DNA from 3 places in the Microbispora sp. NPDC049125 genome. Region 1 is predicted to be linked to each of the others. Evidence: riboswitches for the same ligand, from Rfam matches in the RefSeq annotation. Region 1 holds a riboswitch; each other region holds the start of a gene.
What was found. A riboswitch is a leader RNA that binds a small molecule or an ion and turns the genes downstream of it on or off. The one in region 1 is predicted to bind cyclic di-AMP.
Positions count from the first base shown of each region.

Region 2: another riboswitch for cyclic di-AMP. It lies ahead of AB0B72_RS05075 (C40 family peptidase); the one in region 1 lies ahead of AB0B72_RS16130 (coiled-coil domain-containing protein).
Region 3: another riboswitch for cyclic di-AMP. It lies ahead of AB0B72_RS38100 (CHAP domain-containing protein); the one in region 1 lies ahead of AB0B72_RS16130 (coiled-coil domain-containing protein).

Region 1 covers NZ_JBEZDW010000012.1:27,355-33,335, reverse strand. The annotation lists gene AB0B72_RS16150 (hypothetical protein) at 1-181, shown strand, start outside; gene AB0B72_RS16145 (hypothetical protein) at 206-589, shown strand; gene AB0B72_RS16140 (hypothetical protein) at 752-1,240, opposite strand; gene AB0B72_RS16135 (peptidase inhibitor family I36 protein) at 1,365-1,757, opposite strand; gene AB0B72_RS16130 (coiled-coil domain-containing protein) at 2,135-3,046, opposite strand; cyclic di-AMP (ydaO/yuaA leader) riboswitch at 3,081-3,218, opposite strand; gene galT (galactose-1-phosphate uridylyltransferase) at 3,279-4,349, opposite strand; gene AB0B72_RS16120 (DeoR/GlpR family DNA-binding transcription regulator) at 4,346-5,146, opposite strand; gene AB0B72_RS16115 (TIGR03086 family metal-binding protein) at 5,978-5,981, opposite strand, start outside.
Region 2 covers NZ_JBEZDW010000003.1:183,497-189,477, reverse strand. The annotation lists gene AB0B72_RS05100 (PRC-barrel domain-containing protein) at 1-32, opposite strand, end outside; partial or broken gene AB0B72_RS05095 (manganese catalase family protein) at 495-1,000, shown strand; gene AB0B72_RS05090 (Nramp family divalent metal transporter) at 1,056-2,357, shown strand; gene AB0B72_RS05085 (glycosyltransferase family 4 protein) at 2,412-3,593, opposite strand; gene AB0B72_RS05080 (hypothetical protein) at 3,710-4,573, opposite strand; gene AB0B72_RS05075 (C40 family peptidase) at 4,737-5,219, opposite strand; cyclic di-AMP (ydaO/yuaA leader) riboswitch at 5,371-5,532, opposite strand; gene AB0B72_RS05070 (NlpC/P60 family protein) at 5,845-5,981, opposite strand, start outside.
Region 3 covers NZ_JBEZDW010000059.1:12,614-18,594, forward strand. The annotation lists gene AB0B72_RS38070 (hypothetical protein) at 1-33, opposite strand, end outside; gene AB0B72_RS38075 (RNA polymerase sigma factor) at 30-578, opposite strand; gene AB0B72_RS38080 (alpha/beta fold hydrolase) at 705-1,391, opposite strand; gene AB0B72_RS38085 (ArsR/SmtB family transcription factor) at 1,570-1,914, opposite strand; gene AB0B72_RS38090 (Clp protease N-terminal domain-containing protein) at 2,096-2,797, shown strand; gene AB0B72_RS38095 (RNA polymerase sigma factor) at 2,832-4,076, opposite strand; gene AB0B72_RS38100 (CHAP domain-containing protein) at 4,206-4,886, opposite strand; cyclic di-AMP (ydaO/yuaA leader) riboswitch at 4,900-5,035, opposite strand; gene AB0B72_RS38105 (NAD-dependent epimerase/dehydratase family protein) at 5,378-5,981, opposite strand, start outside.

The DNA.
Region 1 (5,981 bases):
GGGCCCGCGGACCTGGCGGCGAGTCACGGACGAGGGCACGATTCACGTGGTCGACCGCGACGACGCCACGGTCATGCTGAAAGCCGGCCCTCGGGTTCCGGCCCCAGTCCTCGCCGAGGCGGTCGCCACCCTCCGGCCCCGCCCGCCATCCCATTTCACGTCCGGAGGCCAGGGGTCCTGACGCCAGCCGTGCGATGCTGCTCCTGTGGACCGGAGTGCCCTTGCCGATCTGCTGAGCGATGCCGGGGAAGCCGGCGCCGCATGTCGTCGCGCGCTGGTCTCCGGGGGAGATTACGAGGTCTGGCCGGCACCCGTCTCCACCCGCAGCCTCGTCCGCGTCTACCGGCGCCGAGAACGTCTGAGTCGTCGGCGTGGCATCTCATCTGTCGGCTTCGCCGATGCTGTCGTTCGCCTCGACACCTGCGATCTCGAAGTCGTTCTTATCGGCTACGTCGAGAGCGTGAGCCCCGCGTACCACTTCCAGATCTTCCTGTCTGCTGACGCCTCACGCGTGATCGCATGCCTGGGCATCAGTCAGGAACACAAGGCGCCGTCCGTGGGCCCCGGTTCCTCACCTGTCTCCAGTTGAAGCGGTCGAAGTGCAGGCCGGGCTCAATTCCCGCTTGCTCGCCTGCGACGAGTCGCTCCGCACCACAAGCGACCTGAGACAACGCTCCCGTTCGTCGCCGTCGCTTTCCAGTGTCTTCCCAGCCGTGTGCCCCAATGCGCCCCGGCCGTCCTGCGGTGGCGCCTAGCTTGCAGGCATCTCCTGGGAGAGATCATCAGGTAGGGGCAGATCCAGCGCCCCGAGGAAGGCGGCGGTTTTCACCTCCACGAAGACCTCCCCGTCATCGAGGTCGTCCACGTCTTCGTCCTCGTCCACGTCGATCTCCGCCGGGTCGACATCCTCAGCGAGATATGGCGCCAGCTGAAGCTTCTTATCCTCGCGCTCGGCATCACTGGAAACGCCATGAACCTGTCCCCACCGGTTGGCCAGTCCTGTCGCTTCGAGCGCTGGGTCGGTCGGCGCCGAGGCTTCCGGGTCTTCGAAATAGGTGCGCGGGGTAACGCCCAAGTAGGCAACCCCCGAGCCGGGCTCCGCCGGCCGATAGACCACGGTCGTGATGTCGCTGTCATGAACGCTCATCATGAGCCAGGGCTCGGCGAGATCCGGATGCTGATCGGCCTCGTGCTCCAGCCAGCGGCTCCCGTCATACAGATAGGTACCGAAGAACCCCACCAGCTCGTCTCCCTCCAACTGGACGGCACACCTAATGTTCCGTCGAAAGGCGAAGTTATCGCGCGCCCAGGGATCATCGCGGGCCCATCGGGTCGCCCTCAGTGGGCTCGCTGCATCGCATTGTCTAGCCGCACGTATTCGGGCCGCCCCACTTAACAGACGACCCGAACTGTCCTACTGAGAAGAGAGTGAGGTCGCCGATGCTGCCGCCCGGCTGGATGCACGTGTGTGAGCCCGAGAAGTCTGCTCCGCGATAGATGCGGATTGCTTTGGCGGTATTGTTGATCACCGAAAAGGTGTCCTCGTTGATCGGCTCCGGCAGAGGATTTCGGTCTCCGAATGTCGGGCTCGGCGCCGCCTGATATCGATATCCCGTGAACCCCCGCTCGGTCCAGAGGCACCAGGAGCCGGCGGGGCAGGTGTCCGCTTGCGCCGGTGCGGCAGAGACGAGAGTCGTTGCCGCGATGACAGCTGTGACAGCAGCCAGGTGGAGTAACTTCGACGCTTTCGTGATCATGCTCTCTCCTGCCCAAGAACGGATCATGTCGGGAGCGCGCTCAGGGCGCGAGGCCGAGGACGTCGCGGAAACGGCTCAGGCGGAGCGTAGGGAATGCCGGTATAGATGGGGTATAAGCCCTGCTCTAGGCGGGAATTCCGACTACGCGGGAGCACGGCTTCCCCATGCTGCGACACCGTCTCGCCTCGGTGCTTTTCGAAGACGGTGCTTTTCGAAGACGGTGCTTTTCGAAGACGGTGGTCGATCAAGGCGGTTGCCGAACGCCGACCCCGGCTTCACCCTGCGGACGTCCACGCACCTGATGCCCTCCGGCGAGACCGGATACAGGCGGCCGTCGAGAGCGCCTGGGCCAAGGGGCCGGCAGGCGGCTTGCGGGCTCAGTACATCGAGATGTGCACATGGTCGTAGTGGTTGGCGGTGATCCCGCCTCTGTCGGCCATGGGCCGCCAGCCGGGATGGCCGAGGTTGTAGATCCGCTGCTGCCAGATCACGTACATCACGCCGAGCTTGGGGCCGTTCTTGATGGCCCACGCGGCGACGCTGTCGCCGAGCGCCTTCATCGCGGGGCTCGGCATGGAGCCGCCGGAGCTCATCATGAAGTCGCAGGCCCGGCCGAGCGGGTGCTCGCCGCTGTCCTCCGCCCGGTAGCAGCCGACGGGGAAGCCGAGCGGGAAGTGGTCGCGGACCTCCGTGCGCATCAGCGCGGTACGCGGCGTGATGTTGTCCGAGCCGCTGGGCAGCTCCGGGGCCCAGGAGCCGCCGGCCCGCTTGCCCGGGGCGACGGGGACGAGTTGGTCGAGCTTGTCCTTGATCTCGTCGATCAGGTCCTCGGCGTCCTCGCGCTGCCCCTTGACGGCGGCGGCCTGCGACGTGAGCTGCGCGGCAAGCACCCGGGCCGCGTCGGCGGCCTGCTGCCGCTCGGTGCGTACCTCGGCGAAGCGGGTGATCATGGCCGCCTGCTCCTGTTCGAGCTGGAACACGACCATGGCGCTGTTCAGGTCCGGCAGGAGCGTGGCGTCGCTCGTCTGGTAACGCGCTCCGGCGAACTGGCGGATCGCCCGCTGCGCGGCGTCGTAGTCGGTCTGCGCCCGCGCCAGCCGGTCGCGGGCGGCCTTCTCGGCGTCCTTCGCCTTGGCCAGCGCGACGCGTTTGGCGTTGTAGTCGGTGATGAGCCGGTCGACCTTCTTCTGCAGGCCTGCCAACTGCTTCTTGAGCCGGGTCTCGCTCGGCTTGGGGTCGGCGTGGCCTTCGGCCGCCGTGCCGAACACGAGCGACGCGCAGGCGAGCATGCCGACGGCCAGGGGGATCGCGCGGGGCAGCGCCCACTCCTCTCCATACGCCTACCGGGTTAGCTGACGGGTTCGGGCTGGAGAAGCCCGGGCACGGTGATGCCTGCACCCCAGTTTCTGGATGGGTCCCCGGTTCCCGGGCGAGGCGCCCGGGATTAGGTGAGCCGGCTGTGACAGCCGGTGCGAGGGATACTAGTGGTAAAGATTCAGCGCTTGCCACCCCAAGTCGCAATCATTCGGAGACCGCGCCGTTATCCGCCTCGCGCAGCATCCGGGCCGCTTCCTCGGGGAGCACGTCGTTGACGAAGGCGCCCATCGCGGCCTCCGAGCCCGCGAGGTACTTCAGCTTGCCCGCAGCCCGCCTGATGGTGAAAAGCTGCAGGTGGAGGTACGCGAGGTCGCGTCCGTACGTGACCGGCGCCTGGTGCCACGCAGCGATGTACGGCATGACGACGCCGAACAGGCCGTCCAGCCGGCGCAGGACGTCGGTGTAGAGCGGCCCGAACGCCGAGCGCTCCTCGGCGGTGAGCGCGGGGATGTCCGGAACCTGGCGGTGCGGGTAGACGTGGACCTCGAACGGGTAGCGCGCCGCGGCCGGCACGAACGCCGTCCAGTAGTCGTTGGACGCCACGACCCGCGGGCCCTTCTGCTCGGCGGCCAGCACGTCGGCGAACAGGTTGCCGCCGTCGTACCGGGAGGCCGCCCCGAGGATCTGCCGGGTGCGCGGGGTGACGTAGGGATAGGCGTAGATCTGCCCGTGGGGGTGGGGCAGGGTGATCCCGATCTCGGCGCCCCGGTTCTCGAAACAGAAGACCTGCTCCACGCCGGGCAGCGCGGACAACTCCGAGGTGCGGTCCGCCCACGCCTCCATGACGAGCTCGACCTGGTCGTCGGTGAGCGAGCTGAACGAGGCGTCGTGGTCGGAGGTGAAGCAGACCACCTCGCAGCGCCCGATCCCCGGCCGCACCTCGCTGAGCCCGCCCACCTGCTCGTACTCGCCGGTGTTGAAGCTGAAGGACGGGAAGCGGTTCTCGAACACGGCCACGTCGTACGCGGAGGGGATCTCCGAGCCGGGGTGCGCCGGGCAGAGTGGGCACTCCTCGGCGGACGGCAGATGGGTCCGGGTCTGGCGATGCCGGGCGACGGCCACCCACTCGTCCATCAGGGGGTCGTAGCGCAACTCGGAGGAGAAGGGCCGCGGGGGCAGATCGCGGGTGTCGATGGCGCTGTGATCCGCGTCGTCCCGGCGATCGAAGTAGAACAGCTCCCGGCCGTCGGCGAGGTGGGTGATGGTGCGCTTCACTGTGCCGCCTCCAGCTCGGCGTCCTTCGGGTCGACGACGATCAGCTCACCGGCCTGCTCGGCGAGCTCGGTCCTGGCCTCGTCGGACAGGCCGACGTCGCTGACCACCACATGCGCCTCATGCAGCGCGGCCATCGAACTTATGCCGATCGTCCCCCACTTGGTGTGGTCGGCCAGCACGACGAGCTGCTGCGCGGCGGCGACCAGCTCGCGGTTGGTCTCGGCCTCCAGCAGGTTGGGTGTGGTGAACCCGGCCCTGGCGCTCATCCCGTGCACACCCAGCATCAGCGTGTCGACGTTCAGCGACCTCACCGCCGCGACCGCGACCGGGCCGACGAGCGCGTCCGAGGGGGTCCGCACGCCGCCGACGAGCACGACCGTCTGGTCGGCCCGCCCGCCCCGGTGGAGGACGTCGGCCACCTGCACAGAGTTGGTGATGACGGTCAGCTCGGGCACGTCCAGCAGGTGGTGGGCCAGGGTCCACGTCGTGGTGCCGGCCGACAGCGCCACCGCCGTGCCCGGCCGCACGAGCTGGGCGGCCCGGCGGGCGATCGCCTCCTTCTCGGCCTGCTGCCGTACGGACTTGGCCGCGAACCCGGGCTCCTCGGTGGAGCCGGTGCCGGCCGCGGTCGCCCCGCCGTGTACCTTTTCCACCAAGCCCCGCTCCGCCAGCACCTCCAGGTCGCGTCGTATGGTCATGTCGGAGACACCGAGATCGCGTACGAGCTCCGCGACGCGCACTCCGCCGGTCCTGCGGACCCTTTCCAGGATCGCCTGCTGCCGTTGCTGGGCCAGCATTACATCGCTCCTATCAACAGATTCAAACAAATGATGCCACATATAGGCAGAAGACGTGTTGAATCATGGTGAAGTGAGACGCACGGCACGTCGCCGCCCCCAGTGAAGCAACGCTACTTTCCCTTGTACGGCATGACCCCCTCGGAGGACAGTGGGCAAAAGCCGTACATCACGGAAGCTGGTGGGTGATGGGAAAGCGCGCGCGTAAGTCGAAGGCTCGCAGGAAGAAGAAGGCCAACCACGGTAAGCGGCCCACCGGGCGCTGACCGAAACGGCGGAGCCCCCGCCGTCCCCGAAACCGCGCACGGCCGAGGGACTCATGGCCTCCCGGGCAGGGACCTTCGTCACTACAGCCCCACGGATCCCAATGGTGAGATGCTCATCGGCTGGGTGCGCCTCCACGGATCCGGCCGGTCCAAGCGCCGGCGGGCCTCCACCGGTGCCTTCGCCAGGGGGGAGGAAGCCGTGGATGAGCATCTCGATCCAGTCGTGTGCGCGGCCGCCGGGAGCGGTTGTGTCTGAGCGGGACCATCCCGTCCTGATCCAGGGCGGGATGGGCGTGGCGGTCTCCGGGTGGCGGCTCGCGCGGGCCGTCGCACGGACCGGGCAGCTCGGCGTGGTCCCGGCCGGCGCCGACTACATGCTGATGGGCGCGGGCATGCTATCTGGAGCCCCCGCTGCTCACGCTCGGCCAGGACACCGGCTTCCTCGACGGCCTGCCGGACGACTACGCGGCGGCCCAGGTCGTGGAACGGGTCCTCCTGGGCGCCGCCGCTCCCTGACTCAGGGCGTCCAGCCCCAGGCGACTCAGGGCGTCCAGCCCCAGGCGACTCAG
Region 2 (5,981 bases), on a different contig from region 1:
ATGACCATGGGGATCTGTTCGAGCGTGATCATGCGTTCTCCCTTTTCCTCGCTTGGTCGTTCCTTTGACCGCCTACCGCGAGAAGCCGAGCGAAAACCCCTCATGCCAACAAAACAAATGCGCGGATGCTCGATCCGGCCGGACCGGACGGTGCGGACTTCCAGGTCATCGGCCGGCTCAGGCTCCCGGCCCGGCCGCTGAGATTTTTCGCGGGCCGGTCTCCACGCGGGGCCTCGGGTCGACGCACAAGGCAGTACAAAGGGGCCCGGATCGGCGCAGGGTGACAGCACGGAACGGCGCAGGGCGGCGGCCTGCCCAACCATTAGCCCTTCCTTAGATGTCGCTCGCGCCCTCCCGGAGGGCACCGTGCTGGGATTTCCGAGTGACCCCCATCAGGTACATCACCGGGGGCGCGGCATTCGCCGGCAGGACGGCGTTGCGGCTCCCTTGATTCGCGACACGAGGAGTGATCCACGTTCCGGCACACCCAGCACCTGCAGTTCGAGGCGAAGCCAGAAAAGCCCGACCCGGTGTACGCGCGCAAGCTCCAGGAGCTCATCGGCGACGCCTTCGGCGAGAGGACCGTCACGATGCAGTACCTCTTCCAGGGCTGGAACTACTGGATGCCCGGCAGGTACAAGGACCTGATCATGGACATCGCCACGGAGGAGATCGGCCACGTGGAGATGCTCGCCACGATGGTCGCGCGCCTCCTGGAGGGCGCGCCCGCCACGGCGACGACGCAGATGCCTCCTCGATCTGGAACCTGTCGGACGGCGACCAGGGGCCGCGGGGCGGATGGGCGTCAGGCCCGACACCGGACGGGCGTCACGAGTTCGTCTATCTGACGGACCCCGAGCCGCTCGGCGACATCGCGATGCCCCCGCCGCCGGACCCGAAGCTGTACGACACCTACGACGGCAGCCTGGGCGAGCCGAGGAGCCCCGCGCTGGGCAGCGAGGCCGGGCCGATCGGCAAGCTCAAGGACAAGCTCACCTGACCGAGGCCGGGGGCACCCCGCCACCTGAGCAGAGCGATCGACCAGTGAGGCTCTCTTGCTTGACTCCCGTCACCACCCGGACACACGGGCGGCCGCCGCAGGCACCGGCACCGGCACCGGCACCGGCACCGGCACTGGCACGGCGGGCCGCGCCGGGTGGCGCCCGCCGGGCCGCCTGGGCCGGCTGGCCGCTCTCTGCGGCCCCGCGTTCGTCGTCTCCGTGGCGTACATCGACCCGGGCAACTTCGCCACCAACATGTCCGGCGGCGCTCGCTACGGCCCGCTGCTGCTGTGGGTGATCGCCACGGCGAACGTGCTGGCCATGTTCGTCCAGGCGTTGTCGGCCAAGCTCGGCATCGCCACCGGGCGCAACCTGCCCGAGCTGTGCCGCGACCACCTGCCCCGGCCGGTGAGCCGGGCGCTGTGGGTGCAGGCCGAGCTGGTCGCCATGGCGACCGACCTGGCCGAGTTCATCGGCGGCGCCATCGCCCTGAACCTGCTGTTCGGCATCCCGCTGCTCCCGGCGGCGGTGATCACCGCAGTGGTCTCCTCGCTGCTGCTCACGCTGGCGCCGCGGGGACGGCACCGGTTCGAGGCCGTGGTCACGGCGATGCTGACCGTCGTGCTGGCGGGCTTCGCCTACCAGGTGCTGAGCTCGGGCTCCCTCGCGGGCGCCGCGGCCGGCTTCGTGCCCCGCTTGGCCGGGACCGACAGCCTGCTGCTGGCGACCGGCATCGTCGGCGCCACGGTCATGCCGCACGTCGTGTACCTGCATTCGGCGCTCACGCAACACCAGGGCAGGATCGGGGGCCGCCCGGCGGCCGTGCGGGCGAGCCGCGTGGACATCGCGGTGGCGCTGGGCGTGGCCGGGCTGGTCAACATGGCGATGCTGACGGTCGCCGCCGCGACCTTCGACGGAGGCGACCCCGGCAGCCTGGAGGGCATCCACGCCGGCTTGGGGAGGATCCTCGGCCCGGGGGCCGCGGTCGCGTTTGCCCTGGCCCTGCTCGCCTCCGGGCTCGCGTCGTCGAGCGTCGGCACGTACGCGGGGCAGGTGATCATGGAGGGGTTCCTGCGCCGGCGGATGCCGCTGCTCGCCCGCCGCCTGGTCACGATGCTCCCGGCCATGGCGGTCCTGGCCGCGGGCGTCGATCCCACGCGGGCGCTCGTGCTGAGCCAGGTGGCGCTGTCCTTCGGCATCCCGTTCGCCCTGGCGCCCCTCGTGGCGTTCACCGGCAGCCGCAAGCTGATGGGCGGCCTGGTCAACCGCCGCTCCACCACCGCCATGGGAGTGGCGGTCGCGACCGTGATCAGCGCGCTCAACGCGTTCCTGCTCGTGCAGATCTTCACCGGCTGAACCGGGCGTCCGGCCGGGCGCGCGCCGCGCTCACACCGGCCTGCCGCGCACCCCTCAGACCGGCCCGGCCGCCGGGCCCTCGTCGCGGGACGTCATGTCGAGGAGCCCGGCGAACCGGGTGGCGACCCGGTCCCACCGCCACTCCTCCTCGATCCAGGCCCGGCCCCGCTCCCCCATCGCCCGGGCGCGCACGGGGTCGGACAGGAGCCCGGCCAGCGCCTCGGCGACGGCCGTGTGCGAGGTGCCGTCGACCACCAGGCCGGTCTCGCCGTGCCGTACGGCGTCGGGGGCGCCGCCCGATGAACCGGCGACCACGGGAAGCCCGGTCGCCGACGCCTCCAGATAGACGATGCCGAGGCCCTCCACGTCGAGGCCGCCCACCCGGCTGCGGCAGGGCATCGCGAACACGTCGCCCGCGTCGTAGTACGACGGGAGGGCCTCCCACGGGACCGAGCCCGTGACGACGACCGAGCCGCTCAGGCCGCCCCGGGCCACCGCCCTTTCCAGCCCCTGACGGGAGGGGCCGCCGCCCACGAGGAGCAGCGCGGCGGAGGGGACCCGCCGCAGCACCAGGGGCCAGGCGCGCAGCAGCATGTCCTGGCCCTTGCGCGGGACGAGCCGGGAGACGCACACCACAACCGGGCGGTCCCCCAGGCCCAGGGACCGGCGCACCCCGTCGCCCCCCGCCCCCGGGTGGAAGACGGCCGTGTCCACGCCGGGCGCCAGCCGTACGAGCCGGGTGCCGGGGATCACCGGCGCGATGCGGCGCCGCGTGTACTCGCCCAGGTAGGTGACGACGTCGGCGTCCCGGCCGATACGGCGCAGCAGGCCGCGCGCGACCGGGAGACCGGCCCACGAGGCCTCGTGCCCATGGGTGAGCATGACGACCCGGGCCGCTCCGGCCCGCCGCATGACGGGGGCGAGCAGGCCGAGCGGCGCCGCGGCGCCGAAGACGACCGTGCCGCCGTCCTCGACCAGGCCGGCCGCCCGCCGCGCGACCCCCCGCGTCGGCAGCATGAGGGAGGAGGGGTGCCTCACCACCTCGTACGGCTGACGCGCGTCGAACTCCTCGCACCCCTTCCACCGGGGGGCGTACACCACGACGGAGCCCGGCGGGCGGGACCTGGCGAGCCCGTGCACGAACGCCTGGATCCCTCCCGCCCTGGGCGGGAAGTCGTTGGTGACGATCAGAGTGCGCTTCGCCGCCCCCACCCCCTCGCCCTCGTCCCGGCCCACGGTCCCGTCCGCCTGCGGCTACCCGGGGCGGACGGCGTGATGCCGGCCGGGTCCGATCACCGGCCCACGGAATTGTCCCAGCTCGCCGGCGCGGCGCGGCCGGGACCCCCGCGCCGCTACGGCGAGGCCAGTTGGTCGAGCACGTAGGCCCGCCAGGAGCGGGTCAGCTCCGCCTCCGTCATGCCGAGCGTGCCACGCAGGGCGGCGTCCAGGCCCGACGCCGCAGCCGCGCGGTAGAGGGCGACCAGCCGCCGCTCGCCGAACCGCCCGGCGACGTACCGGCAGGCCAGCCATGCGGCCTCGTACGCCTCGGCCCGCCGTACCGGGCCGGCGTCGAAGTCGGCGCGTACGGGAAGCTCCCGGGGCGCCGAGCCGGCGCGCACGTCCGCGGCCAGCTCGGCGGCCACGGTGGTGACCGGGAGCCCGCTGCCGAGGTAGCCGGCGTAGTCGGCGAAGCCCTCCACCAGCCAGACCGGCATACCAGGGCTGACGGCCGCGCCGGTGGCGAGATGGGTGAGCTCGTGGGTCACGACGATCCGGCGGCCCGCCGCCGACAGCCGGGCGAACCCGGACGGCTCGACGATCACACGGTCGGCACCGGCGAGCGCCGCCATGCCCTCCACCCTGGCCGGTGCGGCCAGCTCGGCCGCCTGCTCCGCCGTGCGCGGGACGAGGACGACCGCGTCGACGGGCCGTCCCCAGACGCGGGCGACCGTACGGCTCGCGTCGTCGGCGAGCGCGGCCAGCTCGGTGACGAGCCCTCTCGGATTCCCGATCACCACGGCGTGCTCGCCCCGGGCGACGAACGCCCCCGTCCACAAGGAGGGACGCTCGGCGGCGATCGCCCGGGCCCGGGGCAGCAGCATGTCCCGCGGGCCGGATCCCGGCACCCCCGCCAGCAGCGTCACCGCCGCGACGAGCAGGGCCAGGGTGCGGGAGGCCCCGGCACGCTGAGCGACGGCCTGGCGGGTCTGGCTCACGTTCCTCACCTGGGAGGTCGGGGGCACGAGGCTAACAGACCCCCTGACGCGGGAGCGCCGCGCCGGACGAGGTCCGGCGCGGCGCTCCTGTGGAGGTCACCTGATTCCGAGGTCCACGGCGGACGCACTGGGGACGCACGGGGGACGCACGGGGGACGACGGATCAGGCGCCGGGGCGTACCGCTCCCACGAAGGTGCGCTTGCGGTAGGAGTCGAGCGGGTCGATCCTGACCCGCGCTCCGGAGTGCGGAGAGTGGATCATCTTGCCGTGCCCGACGTACAGGCCCACGTGACCGCCGCCGCTCGTGAAGACGAGGTCGCCCGGCTGTAGAGCGTTCCAGGAGACTTTCTTCTTCACGCCGCTGCGCATGGACCACGTCGTGCGCGGAAGCTTGACGCCCGCCTTGCGCCAGGCGTACTGGACCAGGCCCGAGCAGTCGAACGCCCCCGGGCCGGTGGCTCCCCACCGGTAGGGGGCGCCGATGCGACTCTTGGCCGCGGTGACGGCTCGCCGAGCCTTGGCCCGCTGGAGTGCGGCCCTGCTCAGCTTCCTCACCTTCCTCTTCGAATCGGCCTTGGCCGCCTTGGTGGACGACTTCGAAGAGGCCGTACTGGAGGCCGCTCTCGCGGTGGTCTCCGTGGTCACCTTCGTGACCGTAACTGTCAGCGAATCGCCCGTATCGGCCGCCGCCGACTGGGTGCCGAAGGCTCCCACGGACGCCGACAGAGCGGCGGCGCCGAGGGTGATGCGGGCAAGGCGAGACAGACTAGCGGGGGTGGTAGACAGGATTGCTCCTCGGTTCTTCCGCTGGCGCCTACCGGGTTAGCTGACGGATTCGGGCGGGGAAGTCGCCCTACGGCGCGTGTCGCGCCGATTCACCCCTGACCTCCGCTTGAGAAGGTCGATTGGTTCCCCGGCTCCGTGCCTCCTGACTGCACGGACTCGGCAGGTCACCGCGCCCAGGGGCCCTCTGCAGGGGGTTTTCTCGTGGCGGCGTCGGTGACGTTTCGGTGGAGGTGCCAGGTGGGCCGGCCGGGTGGCCGTGCCCACCGCGACGAGCACTCGTGCTGTCGCGGCCCAGAAGCTACCGAGCCGGACCGGCTTTCCGCAAAGCCTCAACCGCGGATAAAGATCCAATAACGGCCAACAATCGGACAAATCCGCAGGTTACTCATGTAACGAAGAGGTAAATGTGACTCTGCTCACAACGCCCGCATCAGGGCATGGCTGACGCAACACAGGTAACAGAACTAACCCCGCCAGGTAACCCTCAGGGGCGTACGGCCCCGATCGCGTGATACTCGGAGAGACTGACGATCTTCACGACGTCTCCGGTCTGCGGGGCGTGGACGACCTTGCCGTTGCCGGCGTACATGCCCACATGGCCGTACCCCGCGTGGAAAAGCA
Region 3 (5,981 bases), on a different contig from region 1:
CAGCAGCCCGTTGATCTCGTCGATGTCCTTCACAACGACCTCCCGGCCGGAATCATCCGGCCCTTCGCCTCGAAACGGACTCCGGCCTCGTCGAGCGCACGTGAGAAGCGCCTGCGGGCCCGGTACAACCTGATGCGCACGGCATTGCGGGACACCCCGAGCATGGTGGCGATCTCGTCGCGTTCCAGGCCCTCCCAGGCGACCAGCGACAGCAGCTCGCGATCGTCGTCGGTGAGGGTCCGGAACACCGCGGCGACGGCGCTCAGCCCGACCCCGCTGTCAGGGGCGTCGGCGTACAGATCGGCCATCTCCGTGTCGAGTTCCACGTCGCGCACGCGGTGCCGGACCGCGCTGCGCCGGTGGTCGGCGAGCACCCTGCGAGCCACGCCGTACAGCCAGAGCCTCGCCTCCTGCCCCGGCGGCAGGTCGTTCACCCGGCGCCAGGCGATCGCGAAGGTCTCCGCCACGGCATCGGCCGCGTCCTGCGGCGAGTCGCAACGGCGTACGGCATAAGCCGTGATCTGGTCGTAGGTCTCCCTGTAGACGGCCTCGAACCTGGCCACCGGGTCGTCACCCACGGGCGGTTCCCATGGCTGGTCTCCTTCGTCAGTACGAAAATGCGGACATCTCCTACATGGCGAAGGCGGCCTCATCATTTCGCGCGGGTTCCGGGAGAGGCGGGCACGTCCCGGGGCGCAGGGAGGTCAGCGGGTCGCGAGCGCCTCCAGCCGGTCGGCCAGGTCGACCGGGCGGCTGAGGGCGGCCAGGTGGCCGCCGGGCATCTCCTCCACCTCTATTCCGAGCCGTTCCCTGACCACACGGCGCTGGAAATCCAGAGGGAAGAACCGGTCGTCGCGGCCCTGGAGGAACACCGTCGGGACGTCCGGCCACTTGTCCAGCGGCCAGGGCTGGGTGAACGGCTTCATCGCCTGCGCCTGCTCGCCCTGGGCCATCGCCTCCGCCGTGACCTCGGGCGGGACGTCGTGGAAGAAGTCGACGAGCAGGTCGACGCCGTCGGAGGGGGTGCGGCCCTCGCGTACGGCCTGTGCGGCGCGGGCCTCCGCCTGACCGGTCGCGTCCCACCACTCGCCCGCCGACTCGCCGGCCGCAGGGACCATGGCGTTGAGCAGGATCAGCAGATCGACCGGCACCTGTTCGCAGACGAGGGGCGCGGTGAACCCGCCCATCGACTGGGCCACCAGGATCGGCCGGACACGGTCGCCGATGGCCCGGATCACGGTGTCGCGGTATTCGTAGAGCCCGGCCGACTCGTCGGCGGCGGGCAGGTCCACGGCCACCACGTCGTGTCCCCGCCTCCACAGCTCGGGGACGAGCCGGTGCCAGTACCAGGCGCTGCCGCCCGCCCCGGGAACGAGAACGTAGCTCGCCATGTCACGCCCTCCTGTCCGGCCGGTGCACGGCGGCGTCGCCGCTCGTGGCGCGGGCCTGCCGCGCCGCCTTCGCGGTCGCCACGGGACCACCTCCATTATCCGAAGCCACGTCGATAGAGAGCGGATCGACTCTAGGCTGCGGGACCGACAAAACCGGGCCCGGCGATGGAGGTCGCGCTCAGGTCGAGCCGTCCTGTGTCCTGCGTTCGCGGCGGCCCCGCACGAGTTCCGTCCCGAGGGCGTCCAGCCGCTGGGTCCAGAACCGGCGGAAGTTGTCGAGCCACGTGTCGACCTCGCGCAAAGGCTCCGGGTCCACCGCGTACAGGCGGCGGGTGCCCTCGGCGCGGACGGTCGCGAACCCGCTCTCCCTGAGCACACGCAGGTGCTGGGACACGCCCGGCTGGGAGATCCCGAACTCCTCCTGGACGACGGCGCCGATCTCGCCGGCGGAGCGCTCCCCGCCGGCCAGCATCTCCAGGATGCGGCGCCGGACCGGATCCCCGAGGACGTCGAACGCGTGCATGGCGCCAGGCTTCCAGCAGTCCGTTATATAAGTCAACTCTAAATAACAGTGCCGGGTATGCCGCCTCATGAGTTGGGTCGCGGGCCGCCGGACGCGGAACTCGCGGCCCGCGCCGAGCACACCCGGACCGGGCGTCAACTAAAGATTGACGACCAGAGAGTCGTCAATCTACGATTGACGCATGAGTCCACTCAACATCAGCCTCGCCGACCTGATCGCCCGTCTCGACGAGGAACTTCCCGATGCCGACCACCTGGCCCGCATCAGCGAGGCGCAACTGCGCAACAAGACCCTGTCCGACCTCGGTGACCAGCTCGTCAGCCACTATGTCGGCAAGGCCAAGCAGGCGGGCGCCTCGTGGAGCGAGATCGGCGACGCCATCGGGGTCTCCAAACAGGCCGCCCAGCAGCGCCACGCGCCCACCCCGTTCGAGCGGTTCACCGACCTGAACCGGCACAGCATCGTGCTGGCGCAGGAGGCCGCCCGGACGCACAAGCACGACTTCATCGGCACGGAGCACATCCTGCTCGGCCTGCTCGGCGAGCCGCGGGGCCTGGCGTACGAGGTGCTGATGGCGAAAACCGAGTCGGAGCAGCGCATCCGCGACGCGATCGGGGAAGTGCTGCCACCGGCGGGAGAGAAGGCGCCGCGGGGTCACATCGCGTTCCGGCCGGAGAGCATGGAGGCCATCGAGCACGCACTTCGCGCGTCGGCCGAGCTCGGCCACGACTGGGTCGGCACGGAACACTCGCTGCTGGGCCTGATGCGCACCGAGGAGAGCCCGGCCGCGCAGATCCTGCGCAACCTCGGCTTCACGCCGGACGAGTTGCACGAGACGGTCAAGACCGAGATCGCCAAACGGTCCGCCGCAGGCGACAAGTAGCGGCGAAACGATCAGATGCCGCGGCGGACCGCGGCTAGGCGTCGCCGAGCCGGGCGGCCTGGGCCTCCAGGTAGCGCTGCTCGGGCAGGCTGGCCGTACGGCGGGCGGCGGTGCGGTACAGAGACCGGGCGGCGGCGTGATCACCGGCCATCTCCAGCAGGTGCGCGCGGACCGCGTGCAGCCGGTGGTGCCCGGCCAGGCGGTCGTCGGCGTCGAGCGGCCGCAGCAGGTCGAGGCCGGCCTGCGGGCCCTGGACCATGGCGACGGCGACGGCGCGGTTCAGCGTGACCATGGGGTTGGGGGTCACCCGTTCCAGCAGTTCGTAGAGGGCGGCGACCTGGGGCCAGTCGACGTCCCGCGTGGTGGACGCCTCGGCGTGCACGGCGGCGATCGCGGCCTGGAGCTGGTACTGCCCCAGCGGCGCGCGGGCCAGCGTCTCGGTGATGAGCGCGATCCCCTCGGCGATCTGGTCGCGGTTCCACCGGCCGCGGTCCTGCTCGGCGAGGGGAACCAGCGCGCCGTCGGGGGTGGTGCGCGCCGACCGCCGGGCGTCGGTGAGCAGCATCAGCGCGAGCAGCCCGGCGACCTCCCCGTCCTCGGGCAGCAGCCGGTGGACGGCCCTGGCCAGCCGGATCGCCTCGCCGGTCAGCTCCGCCTGCTGCAGGTCCGGGCCCGAGGTGGTGGTGTAGCCCTCGTTGAAGATCAGGTACAGCACGTGCAGGACCACCCGGAGCCGTTCCTCGCGCTCCTGCTCGGGCGGCATGCCGAACGGGATCCCCGTCGTCTTGATGCGCTGCTTGGCCCTGCTGATGCGCTGGGCCATCGTCGCCTCCGGCACCATGAAGGCCCGGGCGATCTGCGCGGTGGTGAGGCCGCCGACGGCCCGAAGGGTGAGCGCCACCTGGGAGGGCGCCGACAGCGCCGGATGGCAGCACATGAACAGCAAAGTGAGCGTGTCGTCCCGGTCGGGCCGCCAATCGCCGGGCTCGGGGGCCTGGAGGGCGTCCGGCGGGGACATCGCCGCCATGGTCGCCTCCCGCTGCCTGCGGGACTCGTCGCTGCGCCACTGGTCGATGAGGCGGCGGGAGGCGACCGTGGTGAGCCAGCCCTGCGGATTGTCGGGGACGCCGTCGGCCGGCCACTGCACGGCGGCGGCGAGCAGCGCCTCCTGTACGGCGTCCTCGCAGGCGTCGAAGTGGCCGTAGCGCCGGATGAGCGAGCCCAGCGCCAGCGGCGCGAGCCTGCGCAGCTCGTCCTCGATCCGGCGGTCGGCCGTCATCTCCCGCCCCCCGGCGGGGCCGGCAGTGACCACGGGCGTCCCTCCTCCTCGCCGGCGCGGCCCGGCGTCGATCAGGTTCGAGGGGTCCCAGTCAACCACGACCCGCGCCGAGGACCGCGCCTCCGGTGATCAGGGAGCGGTGTAGTAGGGGTAGCCGTATCCGGTGATGCTGGACGTGGGCCGGTTCCGGATCTGCACCGCGCCGCCGCCGGCGTTGCCCTCGATGGTGCGGATCGTGCCGTTACCGTTGTCCTTGACGACGAATCCGACGTGGTCGATGTCGTCGAAGTTCTTGCTGCCGCTCCAGCTGAAGAACACCACCGCACCCGGCTTGGGGACGGTTCCCCAGCGGTTGTGGGCGGCGAACCAGCGGGCGTGCTCCACCGTGTAGGCGTCGGAGCCCATGACCGGCTGGATGCCGAGCTTCTGGCCGACCCAGGAGACGAACATGTCGCACCACGGCGCGTTGGCGTAGCCGGAAAGGGTGCCGCCGTCCCGGGACAGGGTCTCCCTGGCGCGCGGGGTGGACATGTACCACTGCTGGAACTTGGTGCCCCCGCCGTTGGCGTTCTCGCTGATGCCCACCTGGCTTGCGGCCAGTTTCAGGACGTCGCCGGGGCCGACCTTGGGCAGCCCGGCCGCGGCCTTGGCGAGGGGGTCGAGCTGGGGGGCGCCGTCCGCGACGGTCCGTGCCGAGGGCCCGCTGTCCGCGTGGGCCGCGAGCGGGGCGGCGAACGGGGCCACGGAGAGGGCCGAGGTGAGGGCTCCCGTCGCGAGGGCAGCGCTAAGACAGGTCCTGAGGGCATGCATGCGGGGCGTACTCCCTTGCTTCCATGCCGCCTACCGGGTTAGCTGACGGGTTCGGGCTGGAAGTCGCCCTACGGCACTGGGTGCCGATTCACCCCGGAGAGAGGTGGGTCCCCGGCTCCGCGCGGACGCGGACTCGGCGGCGACACGACCATCCGAGGCCGGGCGGTCGTGTCGATCCTGAGAGGGGCACATTTGACCGGGCAAACGGACAACTATGCCCCGAGTTACATGAAAGGTAACTTCTACGCCGAAACCGGTCAAGTAAGGATAAGTCGGATTTTACGTCGCAGCTTTCCGTCAAGGCCTGGACGTCGTCGCAGGTAGATCGCCTGGGTGAGGGTCAGGTAGATCTACGATTGCCTTCGCTTCGGGGCCTGTACGCCAGCGCTCCTCGCATGGGAGCCCGTGCGCCACCGCCTTTCGCCTCGGAGCCCGCACGCCACGCCCCCGGCGCTCGCCATCAGGTCGTCGCCCCGAGTGGCCCGGTGTGGTCACGCGCTCCGCCGGCGCCCCCAAGCGGCCAGGATCTCCCGCTCCTTGGCGGGGTCGAGACCCAGCTCCGCCATGCCGGGAGGCGGCACCCGGCCGCCCGCGACCAGCCAGGCCCAGGTGTCGGCCACGGTCTCCTCCAGGGGCCGGCAGCGCAGTCCGGTGGCCTCGGCCCGCCTGATGTCCGTCCAGACGAGCCCCGCCAGTTCGGGTTCCGGCGGGAGCCAGCCCGGCAGTTCGGCCCAGCGGTCCATCCCCGCAGCCTCGATCGCCTCGGGGGCGACCCAGACGGGCTCCGCCCGGCCGCCGGTGACGTCGACGACGGCCCGCAGCAGCGATCCCATGGTGGCGTGCCCGGCCGGGTTGACCAGGTTGACCGGTCCGGACACGCCGCCCTCGGCCGCGTCCAGCATCCAGTCCGTCAGATCCCGGACGTCGATGAAGCGCAGGGGCAGGTCGATCGGGCCGGGCGCGAGCATCGGGCCGCCCCGCTCGGCCCGCAGCAGCCAGTGGGGCAGGCGCCCGAGGTCCTCGTGCGGACCGAGGATGAGCCCCGCCCGCGCCAGCACCGCCCGGTCGCCGAACGCCTCCAGCGCGGCGAGCTCG